DNA from 2 places in the Sodalis sp. RH22 genome. Region 2 is predicted to be linked to the other one. Evidence: riboswitches for the same ligand, from Rfam matches in the RefSeq annotation. Region 2 holds a riboswitch; the other holds the start of a gene.
The links. A riboswitch is a leader RNA that binds a small molecule or an ion and turns the genes downstream of it on or off. The one in region 2 is predicted to bind cobalamin.

Region 1: linked by a shared signal. The riboswitch ahead of btuB (TonB-dependent vitamin B12 receptor BtuB) and the one ahead of ACL2XN_RS05600 (cobyrinate a,c-diamide synthase) in region 2 are both predicted to bind cobalamin.

What each region holds. Positions count from the first base shown of each region.
Region 1 covers NZ_CP178731.1:3,681,618-3,685,035, forward strand. Annotated here, with positions in the region: gene btuB (TonB-dependent vitamin B12 receptor BtuB) at 1-1,712, opposite strand, end outside; cobalamin riboswitch at 1,782-1,971, opposite strand; gene trmA (tRNA (uridine(54)-C5)-methyltransferase TrmA) at 2,104-3,213, shown strand; gene ACL2XN_RS16725 (hypothetical protein) at 3,373-3,418, opposite strand, start outside.
Region 2 covers NZ_CP178731.1:1,231,500-1,234,917, reverse strand. Annotated here, with positions in the region: gene pocR (transcriptional regulator PocR) at 1-700, shown strand, start outside; cobalamin riboswitch at 1,014-1,197, shown strand; gene ACL2XN_RS05600 (cobyrinate a,c-diamide synthase) at 1,322-2,686, shown strand; gene cbiB (adenosylcobinamide-phosphate synthase CbiB) at 2,683-3,418, shown strand, end outside.

The DNA.
Region 1 (3,418 bases), 2.5 Mb from region 2:
CGCACCCGGTCATTCGTGTTGTAGTTGGTATCGTAACGCTCGCCGAGATAACGGTAGTTAAGCGACCAGTCGATATCGGCCACCTGCCAATCCAGCTGATATTTCACCTGCTGCTTGGCGCGTCGCGCCAGCACCTGATTGGTGGTGGCGTCGCGGGGATCGAGGTACTCCAGCGTCAGTTGATGCTGCAGCGGGCCGGTATAGACCGAGCCGGTCCATTCCACACCTTTGATCCGCGCCTTGCCGATATTCTTATAAGTGTCGTCGTTGGTGTCATAATCAATCAGGTTGTCGATATCGTTGCGGTATGCCGAGACGCGCCAGGTCAGCGGGCCGGTCAGCCCTTCCACCCCGCCCTCCCACTGCTTGCTCTCCTCGGGTTTTAAATCTTCGTTGCCGCCAAAACCACTGTAAAGCTGACTCAGGTTGGGTGCCTTGTAGGCGGTGCCGTAAGACCCGATAAGCCGGTAGCCCTCAATGAACTCCCAGGCGGCGCTGGTTTGCCACGTGCCGTGCCAGCCGAACTGCGAATTATCATCACCGCGCACCGCGCCCTCGAGGGTAACCGGCCCGACAAGCTGCGAAGCGGTGGCGTAGATACCGGTATTGCGTTGCTCATAGCCGTCGGTAAGGTAACCGGTGCCTGGTTCGGTGGTCTGCTTTTGCCAGTCCACCCCAGCGCCTGCCGTGCCATGGCCTGTCTGCAGGGTATTGCTCCACTGCGCATTATACTGTTTGGAATCGTCAAGGGTGGCGGAGGCGGAATAGGGTCCATATTGAGGATCGTAGTTATAATCCTGAGTATGGTTATAGCTAAAGGACAGCTGCGACGCGTAGATCCCGTCCTGGTAACGCATGCCGGTATCGTAAGTACGGCTGTAGAGTTTACGGGTATCGGGCAGCGCGTCAAAATGATCAGGGTCGGTATAGGCGTAGCTGCCGTCATAGCCGCTGCGGTTGTCGTAGCCATAGGCGCGGGCAAAACCGCTGAACTGCTGGTTAAAGATATGATCAAGCGAGGCAAACAACGTTTTGCTCATAAAACCATCGCGGTCGGGCTGCGCGGGATCGCCATAGGTATCCGGCAGGTTGGCGCGCACATCAAAACCATGGGTATAGGTATAGTTGCCCGCAACGGTGGCGGTGGTGTCCTCTCCAAGCTGTTGCTGGGTGGAGCCATCATAGGTTTGATAGCCATGGGACCCTATGCCGGTGCTGAGGGTGGTGCCCGGCTGCTCGCGTGTGGTAATGATATTCACCACGCCGCCGATGGCGTCCGACCCATAGACCGCGGAACGCGGGCCACGGATATATTCGATGCGCTGCACCAAGGACAGCGGAATCTGGCTAAGGTCGGAAGAACCTGAGATGCCGGCCTGGTTCAGCCTCACGCCGTCTATCAGCACCAGGGCATGGCTTGAATCGGTGCCGCGGATAAACAATGAGCTTTGCTGCCCCAATCCGCCGGATTGGGCGATATCCACGCCCGGCAGACGGCTTAGCGCTTCGGCCACCGATTTGATCTGGCCGCGGTCAATATCGCTGCGGGTAACCACGCTGGTCGGTGCCAGTACGGTGGATATTGGCTGGGGAAAACGGTTGGCGGATACGACCATCATTTGCGCGGCCTGATCCTGGGCGCCGTCTTGCGCCCACCCGGAGAATGCCGTGACGCAGAGCGCCAGCAGCACGGTATTGTTAATCTTAGGCATTGCCATAGCATCCAAATGATAAAATAGGATGCCGCAGGTTCCATGTTTGATGGCTCGCGATAAACAGGGATATTGCGACAGAATACCGGCAGGTTTTCGGGCTTGGGATGCGTATAATACGCCAGGCGACGACTTCCCATCATAAAGACAGTGTCTGCTTGCGCGATCGCCCTGAAGTCCCCTTACCGCTGCGCGTCAGCTCCAGCTTTCCACTGGATTCCCTTTTAACTTACGAAAGACCGGACAATAATCCTACAATCAAAGAGATAAGCATGTCTATAGCACTAATAATCAAACTATTTATAAGCGCAACAACACTGGACATCACCGGTTTATCCCCTACAATCCCCCACAAAGTGGTACAAATAACGGATATTAGCGAGAGATCATCATGACCGACGAGACGTTACCCATTAGCGCGTATGAAACCCAACTGGCGGAAAAAGCCGCTCGACTGAACGCGATGATGGCGGCGTTTCAGGCGCCCGAGGCGGAAATATTCCGCTCGCAGCCCGAACATTACCGGATGCGTGCTGAATTCCGGGTCTGGCATGATGAGCAGGATTTGTATCATATAATGTTTGATCAGCAGACCAAGGACCGGATCCGCATCGATCACTTCGCCGCCGGCGGCGAACTGATGAACCGATTGATGGTCGCCATGATGGACGCATTGCGGCCATCGCCGATCCTGCGGCGCAAGCTGTTCCAGCTTGATTACCTGACGACCCTGAGCGGTGAAGCGGTGATTACCCTTATCTATCATCGTCCGTTAGACGACGAATGGCGCGAGCATGCGGGCGCGCTGCGCGATCATCTGAGGACGCAGGGTTTTGCGGTCAACCTGATTGGCCGCGCCACCAAAACCAAAATTTGCCTGGACCGTGATTATGTCGATGAGCGCTTGCCGGTGGCGGGACGGGAAATCATTTACCGTCAAATCGAAAATAGCTTTACCCAACCCAACGCCGCCGTGAATATCCAGATGCTTGAGTGGGCGCTCTCGGCCACTGAACCGGCACAAGGGGATCTGCTGGAGCTGTATTGCGGCAACGGCAATTTTTCCCTGGCGCTGGCGGGCAATTTTAACCGGGTGCTGGCCACGGAAATAGCCAAGCCTTCGGTGGAAGCGGCACAGTTTAATATCGCCGCCAATCGAATGACCAACGTGCAGATTATCCGCATGTCGGCTGAGGAGTTTACCCAAGCCATGCAAGGGGTGCGGGAGTTTACCCGCCTGAAGGACATCGACCTGGCAAGCTACCGCTGCGAAACCATATTTGTCGACCCGCCGCGCAGCGGGTTGGATGATGCCACCGTCAGGCTGGTGCAGGGGTATCCGCGCATCCTGTATATCTCATGTAACCCGGAATCGTTGTGCGGTAATTTGACAACGTTGGCGGAAACCCACCGTATCGAACGATTGGCGCTGTTTGATCAATTTCCTTATACCCGCCATATGGAATGCGGAGTGCTGTTAACCGCCAAAACGCAGCCATAGATCAATGGCACCTAAAATGAGGCTCTTACGCATGCTTCGTGCCCGCCTAGAGCCGCTGATCCCCCTTAAAGGATGTTTATTTGTCACTGTCATAGTCAATGCTGGTGACATTTCAGCTTGACCGACCGCCCCCGGGGTGCGGACAGCAAAGGCGCTGAACTAGCAATCGAAGCCTAAAGCGGTATCGTTTATTTTCATGAGACCG
Region 2 (3,418 bases):
CTACCGCTGTCACGCCGGATTGACCGATTTTTCCATTCCCCTGGTCATCGGCGGCCATTTGGTGGGATTTGTGCTGTGCGGCCAGGTGCGCATCAATGATACCGTCAAGCTGCCCGAAGTGCAGGAGAGCAGTTCCTTCACCTGGCGCCAGAACGGCGTGCTGGCCGAGCATTTCGAGAACATTCCGGTTATCGATTACGACCGGTTGCTGTCTTCCGCCGATTTGCTGAAAATCATCGTTGATAATTACCTTAAGCAACAGCTTGATTTCGTGGTGATTAAGGAACACGCGCCGGCGAGCGCCGGGCACCGGGCGGCGATCCCAAGCGCGCATGACGGCAAAATGAAAAAGGTGCTGCGTTATATCGACAGTCATTACTCCGAGGACCTGCGTCTTGAGGACGTGGCGGCGATGGTCTATCTCAGCCCTTATTATTTCAGCAAATTATTCAAAAAATACCAAGGCGTGGGTTTTAACGCCTACGTGAACCAGCAGCGTATGGAAAGCGCGCGCCAGATGCTGGAGCAAAGCGACTGGTCCATCGCCGTCATTGCGCGCAACCTCGGTTTTTCCCAGGCCAGCTATTTTTGCAAAGTATTTCGCCAGGCCTATCGCATTACCCCCCAGGCGTATCGTGAGCAGCGTTTATCCGCGCTGAATAACAGCCCGGCGAAAAATATCGCCATGCCGCGTAATTAATCCTTTTTCCCTTTTGTCGCTTTAATTATTGTGACGTTATTATTTCCAGCCGATCGTGATCTCATTTTTTAAATTTAACCAACGCTATTTAATGCTATGGCTTTCGCCGCTGAAAATGGCCGCTCATCGCGCCATGCCGTGGCATGGCTAATTGCCGATAGCTAAAAAGTGTTATCCCCCGACAATAAATTTTAATCAAATCATCGCCGGCGAACATTTTTTTTGATCCAATCCGGGGTATATTTTCCCCAGATACTTTAGATTAACGATGACAGGGGCGCCGCCGGCAACGATTTGCCATTTCCGCGCGGCGCCAATGCCAATGTTACCAGGTTGCACGCGCCGCAAGGCCGTCAGGGAAGGAGGTGTGAATCCTCCGCAGCCCCCGCTGCTGTAATGCCGACGAATCCGGCGTCACCACTGATCGAAAATGATTGGGAAGGGCCGGAGGAGGATGACGCAAAGCCAGAAGACCTGCCTGATAACAAGAGCCGTACCGGCTCGGTAACAACTCCTTCGGTGGGAAGCGGGTTGTCCTAACGACTGCGTCGGGATAGCGCCTTTCCGCCGCCGTTGCTTACGACAATCCCGTTCGGCCCGCCCTGGCATTACGGGATACGGATGAAAGCGATACTGATTGGCGGCGCGCAAAGCGGGACCGGGAAAACATTGCTGACGCTCGGCCTGCTGCGGGTGCTGGCCAGGCGCGGCCTCAGAGCGCAGCCGTTCAAGTGCGGGCCGGATTATATCGATACCGGCTGGCATGAAGCGGTCAGCGGCATCGCCTCGCATAACCTGGACGCCTATATGCTGGGGGCTGACACGCTTAACGGCCTGTTTAACCGGCATATGCAAACTGCCGACGTGGGCGTTATCGAAGGCGTCATGGGACTCTACGACGGCCTGGGCAGCGACGGCGGCGACTGCAGCAGCGCCGCGCTGGCCAAGCAGCTGGGCGTGCCGGTGGTGCTTATTATCGACGGCAAGGCGGTATCCACCTCGGCCGCCGCCACCGTACTGGGCTTTCAACTGTTTGATCCCGCCGTCAACATCGCCGGCATTATCGTAAACCGGGTATCCTCCGCCAATCATTTCAACCTGATTAAAACCGCCATTACCCGCTACTGCGATCTGCCGGTGCTGGGGTATCTGCCGCCGCTCAGCGACTGGGCATTGCCCTCCCGGCATCTGGGCCTGGTGCCGGCGCAGGAAAACCGGCGCCTGGAGGCGCAATGGGACCAACTGGCGGATGCGGTGGAACAGCATATCGATATCGATTGTCTTCTGCGTCTTGCCGACTGCCAGCCCGCGGCGGGCCGCCTGCCCGCGCCGCCCGCCGCGCCGCGTTATGCGCAGCTGACGCTGGCGCTGGCCGAGGACGAGGCGTTTCATTTCTATTATCCGGATAATCTGCAGCTCCTGCGCGATATCGGCGTGCGTATCGTGCCGTTCAGCCCGCTAAACGATCGGGAACTGCCTGCGTGCCAGATGATTTACCTCGGCGGCGGTTTTCCGGAACTCTTCGCCGACCGGCTGACGGCCAACGGCGCGATGCGGGCAGCGCTGCTGCGGGCCGGTCTGCAGGGCACGGCCATCTACGCCGAATGCGGGGGGCTGATGTACCTGGGGACTTCCCTGGAGGATCAGCAGGGCCGCGTCTTCCCCATGGTCGGCCTGTTGCGCGGCGTCAGCCGCATGAGCGAGGGACTCAAGCGTTTCGGCTATTGCGAGGGGCGGGCGCTGGCCGATAATCTGCTGACCGCCAGGGGAGAAACGTTACGCGGTCACGAATTTCACCATTCCGAATTTATCACCGATGAGCCGCCGCTGTTTACCCTCACCAAACGCGCCGCCGGCGGCGAGGTAAAACAGTGGCCGGGCGGTTATGGCGACGCCACGCTTCTCGCCAGCTACCTGCATGTGCATTTTTACCAGCGCCCGGCCTTGCTGCGGCGCTGGCTGGATAAAGGATGCGAGCTGCTATGACCTTGAGCGCCTACCTCGCCGGCTACCTGCTGGATCTGTGGCTTGGGGATCCGCCGCACTGGCCGCATCCGGTGCGCTGGATAGGCCATGCCGTCACGGGCCTGCAACGCGTTATCCGCCGTTGCTGCCGCAGCCGCCGGGCGCTGTATATCGGCGGCGGCGCGCTGTGGCTGCTGGTGGTGGGCGGCAGTGGGGGATTGACCTGGGCCTTGCTGCGCCTGCTGTCCTTTTCGCCCGCGCTGGAGTGGCTGGCCACCGCCTGGCTCACCTACACCCTGCTGGCGACCCGCTGCCTGCGCGATGCCGCCATGGCGGTTTATTACGTGCTGCGCGCGGACGACCTGGCGGCGTCGCGCCGGCAGCTGTCCTACATTGTCGGCCGCGATACCCAGCACCTGACGCGGCCGCAAATGATGCGCGCGGTGGTGGAAACGGTGGCGGAAAACAGCGTTGACGGCGTAATAGCGCCGCTGTTCTGGCTGTTTATCGGCGGCGTGCCGCTGGCGATGGCCTATAAGGCGGTCAATACCCTGGATTCCATGGTGGGGTACCGCACGCCGCAGTACGAAGCCATCGGCTGCGTATCGGCGCGAATGGACGACGCGGCCAACTGGCTGCCGGCGCGATTGGGCTGGCTGCTGCTGGCGCTGGCCGCCGGCCTGTTGCGTCTGGACGGGCGCGGCGCCTGGCGCATTGGCTGGCGCGATCGCTATCAGCATAAAAGCCCGAACT